DNA from 4 places in the Staphylococcus simulans genome. Region 1 is predicted to be linked to each of the others. Evidence: riboswitches for the same ligand, from Rfam matches in the RefSeq annotation. Region 1 holds a riboswitch; each other region holds the start of a gene.
The links. A riboswitch is a leader RNA that binds a small molecule or an ion and turns the genes downstream of it on or off. The one in region 1 is predicted to bind thiamine pyrophosphate.
Positions count from the first base shown of each region.

Region 2: linked by a shared signal. The riboswitch ahead of MUA87_RS00885 (3-oxoacyl-ACP reductase) and the one ahead of MUA87_RS08795 (ECF transporter S component) in region 1 are both predicted to bind thiamine pyrophosphate.
Region 3: linked by a shared signal. The riboswitch ahead of thiC (phosphomethylpyrimidine synthase ThiC) and the one ahead of MUA87_RS08795 (ECF transporter S component) in region 1 are both predicted to bind thiamine pyrophosphate.
Region 4: linked by a shared signal. The riboswitch ahead of MUA87_RS01825 (thiamine phosphate synthase) and the one ahead of MUA87_RS08795 (ECF transporter S component) in region 1 are both predicted to bind thiamine pyrophosphate.

Region 1 covers NZ_CP095100.1:1,872,755-1,876,180, reverse strand. The annotation lists gene MUA87_RS08805 (energy-coupling factor transporter transmembrane component T family protein) at 1-162, opposite strand, end outside; gene MUA87_RS08800 (ABC transporter ATP-binding protein) at 155-1,564, opposite strand; gene MUA87_RS08795 (ECF transporter S component) at 1,577-2,152, opposite strand; TPP riboswitch at 2,258-2,360, opposite strand; gene auxA (lipoteichoic acid stability factor AuxA) at 2,595-3,426, shown strand, end outside.
Region 2 covers NZ_CP095100.1:200,030-203,455, reverse strand. The annotation lists gene MUA87_RS00895 (YfcC family protein) at 1-1,258, opposite strand, end outside; gene MUA87_RS00890 (hypothetical protein) at 1,437-1,751, opposite strand; TPP riboswitch at 1,902-2,003, shown strand; gene MUA87_RS00885 (3-oxoacyl-ACP reductase) at 2,119-2,871, shown strand; gene MUA87_RS00880 (LLM class flavin-dependent oxidoreductase) at 2,901-3,426, shown strand, end outside.
Region 3 covers NZ_CP095100.1:1,990,084-1,993,509, forward strand. The annotation lists gene thiC (phosphomethylpyrimidine synthase ThiC) at 1-1,553, opposite strand, end outside; TPP riboswitch at 1,723-1,821, opposite strand; gene MUA87_RS09380 (GNAT family N-acetyltransferase) at 1,911-2,522, opposite strand; gene MUA87_RS09385 (MsnO8 family LLM class oxidoreductase) at 2,541-3,426, opposite strand, start outside.
Region 4 covers NZ_CP095100.1:468,489-471,914, forward strand. The annotation lists gene MUA87_RS01820 (NAD(P)/FAD-dependent oxidoreductase) at 1-1,019, opposite strand, end outside; gene MUA87_RS01825 (thiamine phosphate synthase) at 1,012-1,584, opposite strand; TPP riboswitch at 1,670-1,781, opposite strand; gene MUA87_RS01830 (trypsin-like serine peptidase) at 2,057-2,890, shown strand; gene MUA87_RS01835 (hypothetical protein) at 3,305-3,426, shown strand, end outside.

The sequences.
Region 1 (3,426 bases):
GAAAATCAGTAAGAATAAAAACATCAAAGTGGTTAGGTAAATCATCACATCAAAGTTGTGAATGAAAATCACAAAGAAGAATAAGAAAATACCTAAACCAAGCTTGGTGATAATATTAACTTCATCTACGAAGGTGAAATACTTTTTCCATGCTTCATACATTTGTTTCACCTTCCATTTCAAATAGAACATCTTCACATAACATGTGGTCACGTAATTCGATACGTCTTGTCGGATAACGTTCAATGATATGTGGGTCATGCGTAACCATAATAATCGTTTGACCTTGTGCAACACGTTGTTGGAAAAGATTTAATAAATTAAACGTGTTGTGACTGTCTAAACCAAATGTTGGTTCATCAAGTAAAATAATATCAGCACGTGAACTTAAAGCAGTCGCAACACTTAAACGTCGTTTTTGACCCATTGATAATTCGAAGGGATGTTGATCACGAACTGCTTCTAAATTCAATAATTCAATCAGTTTTTCAGTTTCAGCTTTTGCGCTTTCGCCGCTGAAGTTGATAAAGATTTCTTCATAAACAGAATTCGTAATGAACTGCAGTTCTGGGTTTTGATAAACCAGATACATATGCTTTGCTGCTTCTTTAATTTTATGAAGCGGTTGCCCATCATAAGACATCTCTCCGCGATATTTAATCAATTGCATCATAGACTCAAGTAAAGTGGTTTTACCTGCACCATTTTTACCTGTGATGGTAATCCACTCACCATCGCCGATTGTGAGTTCAGGTACTTGAATGAGTGTTTTCTTACCACGTATGACTTCGCCATTTTCATATTTGAAGCGTGATGTTATGTCTTTATTCGGTAATAATTCAGCTTTAGGTGCATGGTCCCAAGCCTTTGGATGCCATACTCCATATTCAGTCAGCAAATCTTCGTGTTGATGTAAAATCACTTGAGGCGTATCATCTGCGATGATTTCCCCATGATGATTCATTAAAATAACACGATCCACATGTTCCCAAATGTGTTCCACTTTATGTTCTACAATCAAGACAGTTTGTTCTTGCCACATGTCTTTAATTTGATTCCATAAATCTTCTGTCGCATCCACATCTAACATGGCAGTCGGTTCATCCAAGAATAATGTATCTGCTTCTTGAAGCACCGTTTCAGCAATTGCTAATTTTTGTTTCATACCGCCGCTTAATTGTTGAACCGTTTGTTTAGGACCAACGTCTAAGTCGACTGATGCTAATGCTTGTTGAATTAAAGCGTCCATCTCTTTTCTCGGCACTTGTTTATTTTCTAACACAAATGCGAGTTCTTCATAAACCTTTGGCATACAAAATTGTGTGTCTGGGTCTTGGAAGATGACGCCGCTATTTAAATCGACTTCCAATGCGTCATATTTCATTGGAAGCTCGATTAGGTTCGGCACAATGCCGCTTAATACATTGAGTAAGGTACTTTTACCGCAGCCTGAAGGGCCGAGTAATAAGACCTTTTGTTTATCAGGTATTTCTATATCTAAACCATCAAATATTTTATCTGGTGCATTTGGATATTTAAGTCGTAAATTTTGAGCAAGTAACACGTTTATGTCTCCTTACAAATTGTCATAATCCTTTTTGGAAGCAGGACGGAATAATTTTGTAACCCCAGTCTGATCCAGAGCTTTGACAAGATAATATGGGAAAATCCCAGCAAGTACAATCCCGCTGATACAACGGAAGAATACATATAAGAATAAGTTCCATCCAGCTACTTCACCTAAATAACCATAGTAGAAGTCGATAGGGAAAGTAACTAATGCGGCTGCTAGACCAGCAAGTACCGCTACCATTAATTTGCGTGATTTATAACGGAAAATCGCAAAAATAATTTCACACGCTAAACCTTGTAGTAAGCCGTAAACAATTGTCGCAATATCAAAGCGTCCCATTACAATTGTTTCCCCAGCACCAGCAGCGAATTCAGCTAACAGTGCAATACCGGCTTTCGGAATGATTAAGTAAGCAACAACAGCAGCTGCGAACCACATACCGTAAGATAATTCTTCTAAGTGTAAGCCAGTCACTTGCATGGCTTTATACACTAAGTTCCAAATGTTGTAAATGATAGCAAAGATAACTGCGATTAACACAGTAACTAAGATATCTGAAAGCTTAAGTCCTTTAGACATAATGTCAATTCCTCCTATATAAACAAAAAAACACGCAAACTTGTCTAGCAAGCAGCGTGAAAATAAGCATCAGAATACCCTGGTTCTACCCTGAAATCCTAAACCAGTTCATTCTTTACACTTTCCTACGCTAGTCTCAGCTAGATCAGGTTCGAAGGGTTTGAAGCTTTGTGCTTCATCTCAGTTCGAAACACCCCTAGTGTATTTCTTTATTAGATTTATACTAAATGTATGCTTTTTAATAGGTTCTGTCAAGGTGATTTTAGATTTAAGCCAGAGAGAACGGGTATGAAAAAGGCAAGTTCACATTAAGATTACGTTAAATTGTGTATTTAGGATTGAGCATAGCGTCTGAGTCTAATATACTACCATAGAATGATTTACTTTAATTTTTAAAGACACAATGGAATTGTTCATATATAATAACTATGAGGTGAAAAACATGTCGTATATAAAGAAGCACGCTGAAATCATTTATAGTTTGATTATTGGCATTGTTTCACTTTTCATTGGAATCATTGTATTACTCAATCTATCATTTATCCATAAACTTGCGAAGGGGAGCAAGGTTGACATACATATTAATAATGTGTGGGATTTCATCAATGCTTTCTTTGTTGAAATAATACGGATTATGAGTCAATTTATTGGTCATTTCCCAGTGGTCAGCGCCATCTTGATTATCTTGTTCGGTGTTGCATTGCTATGGATTGGCTATTTATTATTTATGACTACAAAATATGATTATGATATCTCAATTTTCTTCCTTATAATAGGAATCTTTTTCTTCCTCATCACAATCGTCTTTATGACACAAGTTTACGGCTTCTTTGCGATTGTATTCGTGGTTCCGTTTATTGTGCATATCGGATACATTGTGTACAAGGATGAGTTGAACAGTGCGCACCAAAAAGAGCACTATCTATGGATTATCTGTACGTACGGAATCAGTTATTTAATTTCTCAAATTTCGTTATATGGCAGAATCGAAAGTCATGAAATTGCGTTAATTGATATTTTAAGTGTCAACGCATTCTTCGTTGTCATGTGGTGTTTAGGTCAAATGTCTATTTGGAATTTCTTATTCCTTAGAAGATCATTGCCGCTAACTAAAGCAGAATTAGGCGAAGAAATGTTGTATTCACGTACAGACAAGAACGGCACAATTAGCCAAACGAAAGAACAGCTGCGTGAAATTCAAGAACGTACACAAGAATTGACATACAGAACACGCAGAAGTATTGATTTAGAGAAAATCAGAAGAAAACGAGATA
Region 2 (3,426 bases), 950 kb from region 1:
TGATGGAATCACCATATTGGAAAGCAAGCACCGTAAGTTGGCGATTAATATCTAGCAAGTCTGAAATCGGCACCATCAAAGGCATTGTAGTCAATGCTTGTCCTGAACCAGATGGAATGAAGAAGTTAAGGAAAAACTGGAAGATAAACATCACAATAATCACAATAGACGATGGGACATCATTGAGTAGTGTAGTCATTCCATGAATAATAGAATCAATAATTTTACCTTGTTCTAAAATAACGACAATGCCTTTCGCAAAACCGACAATCATTGCGCCAAATAAAATGTCTTTCATTCCTTCAATAAAAGCATCAAAGGTACCATTCATACCTAAGTCATTGACAAACCCTGCAAGCAAACCTGCCAAAACAAAGTTTGCGCTCATTTGATTAAAAGACCATTCATAACGAAAGATACCATAGACGTTAAACACAATAGTTAACGCAATAATACTTAATGCGAAGGCTTGACGTTTGGTAAAGCGTTCATATTCTATAGCTTTATGACTTTGACCTTCTTCTTGTTCTAAAGCATAAACGACACTTTTCTTTGGATTACGTTTCACTTTTCTAGCATAAAGCATTACCGAACCGATCGCTGCGGCTAGAATGAATATATAAATGATGGAACGTAACCCCCAACCTGAGAACATGGGAAGTTCAGCAACGGTTTGCGCAACACCGACTGTAAATGGATTCAACATACCTCCAATAAATCCACTTGCGGCACCTAAAATCACCATCGCGGCTCCTGTCATCGCATCATAACCTAGGGTTCTCGCAATAATTACACCGATCGGCACAAAGATAATGGTTTCTTCTGCTAAACCAATTGAAAAGCCTAAAATAGAGAACACAATCATAGTTAATGGAATCATTAAGATGCGCGAAGAACCTAATGTTTTAATCGCTTGGTTAATCCCGTTTTCAAATGCGCCTGTTCTATGTACAATACCGAAAGCACCACCAACTAAAAAGATATAAAAGACAATTTCTCCTCCTGTCAGTAAACCTTCAGGTACTGCACGGAATAAATCTAAAAATGACACCCCGTGTTGTTCAATACTATGATATGAACCTGGGACTACTAACGTTTGTCCCCCTTTATCTACGCGTTTATATTCCCCTGCTGGAATAATATACGTCAAGACGCAAGCAATGGCGATAATTATCATTAACAATGCATACGTATGAGGTGTTTTTAATTGAAATTTTGAAGATGAATCTTTTGAATTTTCCTTTGTATTTTCTGTCATACACATTCCTCTTTCCCACTATTAATTATCTGAATTTTCTTATTTTATATAGTATAGCCTATTTCTGAATCATTAGTCGGGAAAATTTAGTATCGTTGTGTATTTGAAGTAAATAGAAACATAATGAAAAAGCTGACCGGTTATACTTTCGGTCAGCTTTCAATTCATCATGATTCAATTATGAAGAAGGTTTATCTTCTTCGTGTGGTGCATTCGCGGCTGCTTTTGCTTCAACACGTTGTGCTTCTTCTTCAGCTGTTACTTCTCGATGTTCTTGTTGTTGTTCAAGTGCTTTAACATCTTGTGGTTGTTGATTTTCAGTTTCTTGAGTTTTAGCCGCTTGTTCTTCTTTAGCTTTCGCTTCTTTTTGTTTTTGTGCTTCCCATCTAGCTTCTTTTTCTTGTTTTTTCAATTTACGTTTCTTTTCTTCACGCACAGAGAAGACAATGAAAATAATGGCTAATAAAGGGAATGACATACCTAACCAGAACATATAACTCACTCCAATTCTGTAGGGAGACCCTGTTATTTGTATTCTTGTTTATCATAACATGTATGCTGTTATTTTTTCACTAAATCCTTTCTTATCGCCCTTCCTTGACTTACATCTAGAAAGTCGATAGATTAAGGTTAATGACAAATATAAATGCACTAGGGGCGTTTTATAACTGAGATGAAGCATGGCTTCAGACCCTTTGAACCTGATCTAGCTGAAACTAGCGTAGGAAAGTGTGAGTACATAACTAAGAAAGTATGGCTAAGAATGTCTGAGTCTATACTTTCAACTCGCTCTGATACGCACAGCTCTAGATAGGTTGTGTGTTTTTTTATGTCTTAATTTAACTAAAGGGGCGATTTAAATGGCAAGAACAATTTTAGTAACAGGCGGCGGACGTGGCTTAGGTGCTGTAATCAGCCGTACATTAGGCGAACAAGGTTTTAACGTTATTATTAACTACAACCAAAGTAAGGAAGCTGCCGAAGCATTGGCTCAAGAAATTGATAATAACCGTGCTGTCGCAATTCAAGCAGACGTTACTGACCGTGAAGCTGTAGAGCGTTTAGTCAAAGAAGGAACAGAAACATTCGGTCGTATTGATGGTGTAGTGAACAACGCATTGATTGGTTTCAAATTTGATCCGACAACACAAAAATCATTTAAAGATATGGACTGGTCAGATTATCAAAATCAAATCGATGGCACATTAAAAGCTGCATTCAACGTTGTACAAAGTGTGGTACCTCAATTTATTGAAAATCAACGTGGCAGTGTTGTATCTATCGGCACAAATTTATACCAAAATCCTGTTGTTCCTTATCATGAATATACAACAGCGAAAGCTGCATTAATTGGTTTCACACGTAACATTGCAGCAGAGCTTGGCCAATATGGTATTAATGCGAATGTTGTTTCAGGCGGATTGCTTAAAACAACGGACGCTAGCTCAGTTACTACACCTGAAGTCTTTGACTTGATTGCGCAAAGTACACCACTACGTAAGGTGACAACACCGCAAGATGTCGCAAACATGGTGGCTTATCTTGTTTCAGAACAAGCAGACGGTATTACAGGCCAAAACATCACTGTTGACGGCGGATTAACAATGAACTAAGTAACAATATTAAACACGAGGTGAATAACATGCCTACGCAGAAAGAAAAACAACTGCACATTGGCGTTTTATTATATGGATGCGGCCATCATCAAGCCGCATGGCTGATGCCTGATTCAAGTGTCGAACGTATCGGCACCATCGAGTATTATCAAGATTTAGCTCAAATCGCAGAACGCGGTTATTTTGACGCGGTGTTTTTCGCGGATAACCAATCCTTCCCCGCAAATAATGACACCACGATGCCTGCGTTCTGGTTTGACCCTATTGTCAATTTAACTGCAATTTCGCAGGTCACAAAACATGTCGGGTTAGTCTCAACGATTTCCAGCACATTTTCTAACCCTTATACGGCTGCACGTCAGCTATTAAGTTTGGACCATATCACTGGCGGTCGTGTCGGTTGGAATTTAGTCACATCTATGACGGATATTGAAGCACAAAATCACAGTATGGAAGGTCTGCCTGATCATACAGCACGATACCAAAAAGCAGATGAATTTGCGGAAGTCATGAATCATCTCTTCGAGTCATGGCAAACCAATGATTTTAAAC
Region 3 (3,426 bases), 120 kb from region 1:
TCACGCGCACGCTCTGGATCTAAAGATAAATTGAATTGGTCAATCCAACGGAATTCAAAACGTGCTTTACTAATTGCATCATCACGTTCTGATGCACCTTTCAAGCCTTTCGCTAAATCTGCCGCATGTGCTGCAATTTTATAAGTAATTACACCTTCACGTACATCGTCTTTATTTGGTAAACCTAAATGTTCTTTAGGTGTAACATAACAAAGCATTGCGGTACCATGACTTGCGATTTGTGCTGCTCCGATGGCAGATGTGATATGGTCATAAGCTGGTGCGATGTCTGTTGTAAGTGGTCCTAATGTATAGAACGGTGCTTCTTTACAGTAAAAATCTGCTAAATCTTGGTTTTCTTTGATTTTATGCATTGGAATATGTCCTGGACCTTCAATCATAACTTGAACATCATGTTTCCAAGCGATATCTGTTAATTCACCTAATGTTTTTAATTCTGAAATTTGGCTTTCATCGTTCGCATCATAAATTGAACCTGGTCTTAATCCATCTCCTAAAGAGACCGCAATATCATAACGATTTAAGATTTCACAAATATCATCAAAGTGTTCATATAAGAAGCTTTCTTCGTGATGCGCTAAACACCATTGCGCCATAATAGAACCTCCACGGGAAACAATGCCTGTTAAACGATCAACAGTTAATGGAACATAACGTAGTAATACACCTGCATGGATAGTAAAGTAGTCTACACCTTGTTCTGCTTGTTCAATTAATGTGTCACGATAGATTTCCCATGTTAAATCTTCCGCAATACCATTCACTTTTTCCAATGCTTGATAAATTGGAACTGTACCTACAGGAACAGGTGAATTTCTTAATAAATATTCACGTGTCGCATGAATGTTTTTACCTGTAGATAAATCCATAATTGTATCTGCACCCCAGTGTGTGGCCCATACTAATTTTTCAATTTCCGCTTCAATCGATGAAGACACTGCAGAATTACCGATATTCGCATTAATTTTTACTTGGAAGTTTTTACCAATAATCATCGGTTCAGATTCAGGATGGTTCACGTTATTAGGAATAATTGCGCGACCTCTCGCAATTTCATCTCTGACAAATTCTGGTTCGACACCTTCACGCGCAGCCACAAATTTCATTTCTTTTGTGATGATACCTTGTTTTGCATAATACATTTGTGTCACACGTTTACCTTCTTGTGCACGTTTAGGCTGATATTTAAATGGCGTTTCAACGAATTTATGATGACCTTCTTTTTTAAAGCCATTATCAATCGATTGCACCTTACGTCCTTCATATGCTTCTACATCTTCACGCGCTTCAATCCAGTTAGAACGTAATTTCGGAATACCTTTTTGGACGTCTACTTCATAACCTTCTTCGTGATATACACCCGCTGTATCATACACTGTAAAAGGTTCGTTCTTTTGTGTGCTGTAATCTGTCACCGTATCACTGAGTTCAATTTCACGAAACGGCACACGAATATCTTCATCTGCCCCTTGTTTAAAGACACGTCTGCTTGCTGGAAAACCTTTTTTCAATTCAATTTCTTCTTGTTTCATAAAATAATTCCTCCCTGCATCATTGCTAGGAGGCCTATAAAACATCAAGACAAGACAAATAAGAAAACGCATTCATAATTTTATGAATGCGTAAGGATTTTATACATATACAACTAAAAATAAACATATCTCTATGTCCATCTATCGTCATATTGAATTTCTGTTTCTTAATCATCTATGTACGCTTCCCTACGCTAGTACTAACTAGATCAGGTTCAAAGGGTTGATGGTATATCTTTCAGCCATTTCGGCACCCCTAGCAATGAGATATTTAATTTACATTTTTATACTAACATTCAACAATCTATTATACAAGTCAATGTGCGGTATCACATTTTAAAAGTCATAGTTATGTTATTAAGTTAAGTGTTTTCTCATTCTATTTAATGTAATCATTGAGGCCTTTGCTTCACCCACTTTTTCATAACCTAACTTTTGATATAAGGCATTTGCTTTGTAATTGATTTGATTTACAGTTAGTGAAATCTTATTAAATCCTGCTGCTTTAGCTTTATGTTCCGCTTCTTCCAACAAAGCTTGTCCGACACCTCTACGTTGAAACTCGGATGAAACAGATAACATACTGACATGATACTCATCATCTTCACCCTCTTGCATACGAATTAATGACAAGATAGATTGATAATAATTCAAAATATGCGGAAACACAAAAATGTGTTTTAACAAAGCAATTTGAATGACTGTCGAAACTAAACTTCGTTCTAAGTCACGATATGGCATACATGTCATCAACCCTGCTACTTTATCATTAATCGTTGCTTGAAGTGTATGTTCATAGCTGAAGCGATTCTTTTTCTTGCGATACATTTTCTGCATATAGTGTTCAATTAATCGGTCATTCTGACTCCCTAACATCGCATGACACATATCACCAATCGCGACATAGCTTAAATGTCCAGCTTGATCAAAATCACGTGATGCTGAAGTTATTTTTATAGTATCATTCACGCTTAGCGCTCCTTTTTTCTAGTTTGTTGGTGCAAGTTGTCTTACTGTATTCATACGCAATTTATGATTTGGAATCGGCATGTGCAACATCCACTCATCAATCATATGCTTCCTATTAATTTCATCTAACTTGCTTTGGACTTCTTCCTTATTTCCACTAATAATATGCATACGTTTTTCTGTCACTTCAAATGTTTCATCAGTTTGTGATAAATAATCATCAACTTGTGCTTTAGTATTTAAAACCGTGCGTCTGCCATCTTTAGAAATCAATTCAAAATGACGTTGTGAAAATCGAAATGGTAATTGATTATCACCAACTGCTGTAACCATAGCGGGTATACTTACAATAAAGCGTCCTTCTGGGAAGCGTGATTTATAAGCCTCTAAAGCCTCCTCTAGCGCTTCTTGTTCAGCGTTAATAAAGAATGCATAGATGACACCAACTTTAGCTTCTGCAGCTTGTATTACTGAATTTAAACTCGTGCCCAGTAAATATACAGGTACACTTGAGGTCTCACTTTGACGTTTGGCCGTTTTTAATCCTGCGTATTTAGATGTATTATCAAAATTTTGAGTGTTCAAGCGATTCAATATCTCAAATTTTTCATCAAATGAAAAGTAGTGCTCTTTCAACTCTTCTTTTAAGATTTCAGTTACCTTAGGATATCCTCCTGGTGCTTTTCCTACCGCCAAATCTACACGATGGTTAGATAATTCATCCATTAAATGAAATTGTTCGATTATTTTAAGCGGATGATAATGCTGCAACATAACTCCGCCAGAACCTATGCGTAAGTCTTTAGTTTGATTCAATAAATGCATCGTTAAGATTTCTGGAGATGTTCCAATCACATCTTTCAAATTATGATGTTCTGCGACTAAATAACGTGTATATCCTAAT
Region 4 (3,426 bases), 1.2 Mb from region 1:
AATAAAATACCATTACGGTAATGGCCAGTGATAATCCATAATCCTTCTTGTACTTCATCCATAATCGGCTGTTCTTCTTTAGTCCATGGACGAATACCTGACCAGTATTTGAGTTCTTTGCTTCTCGCAAGTTCAGGCACACGTTTAATCGCTTCTTCTAATAACCATGTTTTACCTTGTTCAGATACACCGACAGAGTAATCATCAAAGTAGCTTGTTGCGCCGATTAAGAAACGATGCGGGGGTTTAGGTACGATATAGCATCCGTTAGTCATAAATAACGTTTGTTTTAAATCTAAGTCTTCATTTTCAACGAGCAAGACTTCGCCTTTAACGCCGCTGACTGCTTCTTGAATGTCTGGTTGTTCTGAGACATTGCCAGCCCAAGCACCTGTGGCTTCAATTACTTTATGTGCTTTTGTTAAAGTGCGACGTCCGTTACGCTCTGCTTCAATATCATAACCTTCACCGACACGATGAATTGCGGTTACGTTCGTGTGTGAGAAGCGATCAATATTTGGTGCGTTTTCGAGTGAAGCATGAAGTGCCTTAGTATAATGATTAGCATTGATTTGATGGTCGTGCGGCACAAACATCATGGCTTCTGTACCTTTAACTAAATGATTGGTCAGTAATGCTAAATCAGTATCTGATAAGTCTTGAACATCCTCATCATGTGAATGAAGAAATGCATATTGTTGTTTCAATGATGGGACATCTTCTGTTTGAGTGGCTAACTTAATCAGGCCATTTTGTTGGTACTGAATATCAATACCTGTTTCTGAAAATAAGTCTGTACTTAATGCGTTGAACTTAGCACGGGATGTAAGTGCTAAACGAAAGAGGGGGCTATCCTCTTTAAATTCATTTTGTGCACCTAACATACCGCCTGCTTTATAAGAGGCATGTTTGCCTTCGATATCACGGTCGATTAATGCGATAGATAAACCACTGTCTTTTAAATGTCTTGCGATAGACATTCCGATGACGCCTGCTCCGATAATAGCTAAATCATACATAATGTTCACCTTCCTTGAGGGTGCGAAGTGTTTGTATATCATGTTGTAAGAAGAAAGAAATGGCTGCGATACCACTAAAACCATGCGGCACTTGTGATAAGGTATTTTCGTTAATACCGCCAAGTGCGATGGTAGGCATATCTACTTGTAAGGCATCTGATATTTCAGATGGCGTACGTGGCGGTAAACCTGGTTTAGAACCGGTCTCGAAAAGATGACCGAATAACACAAAATCTAAGTGATGATTTTTAGCGGATTGAATTGTATCTTTATGATGTGTAGACATGCTGACACATGCATCTGGATACTTGTTTTTAAATTCAAAGGCACGCTCGTCCATCTCTTTAAAATGAATACGCTTTAAATCAAAATTTTCAAATAGTTTTATATTGGAATGCGCAGTGATTTTAGCTTTAGGAAATCCAGCATCTAGTAAGCGTTGAATATCTGTAGCTTGAGTTGCTTGAGCAGTTCGTACAATTAAACAGTCAATCACAGGCGCTATTTCAACATATTGAGCTATGGTTGTTTTTGTGAGTTCATATGGCGTTATCGCGACCCACACGATGGATTCACCTTCTTTAATCAATAAGTCGAAAGAAAAGCGAAATAAAAAAACGCTATTTCCATATAAGAAAATAGCGCATTAAACGTACAATACGCCACTTTCCTACGCTAGTATAAACTAGATCAGGTTCCAAGAATTTCCTTATCATACATAAGGATCTCAGCCTGTAGGAACAGGCACTTCCAGTGGACTTATTGAAATTATTTGATTCATAGTATTTCAGGAAGTCATCATATTCAATACTTTAACTAATCGTGTAGCGAGGCGTTAACGTATTGGACTGACTTTTTCATTCTTGAAATATAACTTCCTTCTATATACAAACACATCATAAATCACTTGCATTAAAATTGCAATAGCGAATCGCTTTCATTGTAGGTTTTTACTGCTTACAAGTAAGACTATTGAAACAAGCAAATATAGCCGTCAATATGTGTGATACAATGAGAAAAAACATAAGGGGATATACATGAAACATATATTCAAAAGTGCAGTTGTATCACTTGCGGTTGTGGCTAGTTTAACTTTAACAAATACAGAAACGTTAGCAGCAGGTAGCTATTATTATAATGGGATGACGGATTATAATGCGTCTAAAGCTTATCCTAAAACAAAGCGAATTTCTAATAATGATGTACAAATTAAACACATCGCAAATGCATACAAAGGAAAATATAAAGCAGTAGGACGTATTAGTAATAAAGATGGTTGGAAAGGTAGAGGTAAAGACAGTATGGGGACAGGGACTGTTATAGGACCTTATACATTAATTACCAATGCACACGTGATAGATGATGCCAAAGGTGCGGCAGCTAATCCTAAATATATTACGTTTGATTTAAATCGCGATGGTAAGGCAAAAACTTATACTTTCCACGCAACGAAAGTGGTTAAAGTACCTCAAGCCGATGTCGCATTAGTCTATACCAAAGAAAAACTGACGAACTACACACAAGCATTACCTCTTGCGTCGAATACTCAAATTAACAACTTAACTTATAATCGCAATCTCTATTCAGTAGGTTATCCATGGCAAAATGGAGATAATACAAAATCCTACTGGAGTAAATTAAAATTCATACAAAAATCTTCAAACGGCACAGAACTACAAACCAAAGATAAATTCCGTGCAGGTGCTTCGGGATCAGTCATGGTTGATGGTAATTATCGTATCTATGGATTACGCACATACGGCTATAACCTCTGGGGTACATCACCTTATAATTACGCCAAAGTTGAAATGGCAGGCGGAGAAGCGTTAAATGGATCAACAGGAAGTTTTGTGAGAAGTCATATTAGATAGACTTTAAATACAATCTCTTTAAAAGTGTGAAATGAGTCGCACGGATTAGGGAGATTGTTTTTTTGTTTTTATTTACCTAGTTTGATTCAATTTCGTAAAAAAAGATGACAATTATTTTACCTAAATAGTAAAATTAAAATTCAAGTTGTATATGGAATTAAGAATTGAACCGTAGTATAATTATATTAATAAATATCTAGGGGAACTAGTGAGTGCTTCAGTGTTTAAATATAAGGAAGGGCGGTATCAACTATGAAAAAATCTTTAAAATATCTACATCGTATGCCTTATTTTGCTGGGGTTCAGCCGTCTTAGCGTAATGACTTTATAACTATTCAGCGAAGTTATAAATAAGTAATTAATAATCGAGGACGCTTAAAAATATAAATCTATACTTCAAAGGAGAACATCAAGATGACTACGGCAGATAATAATTTAGTTCCTAAGTATAATGAGGAAAAAGGTAATGAAATTTTTCCAGTGAAAACACCATTAGAAAGATTAACAGCTATTGAAAATAAATTTGAAATTTTAGC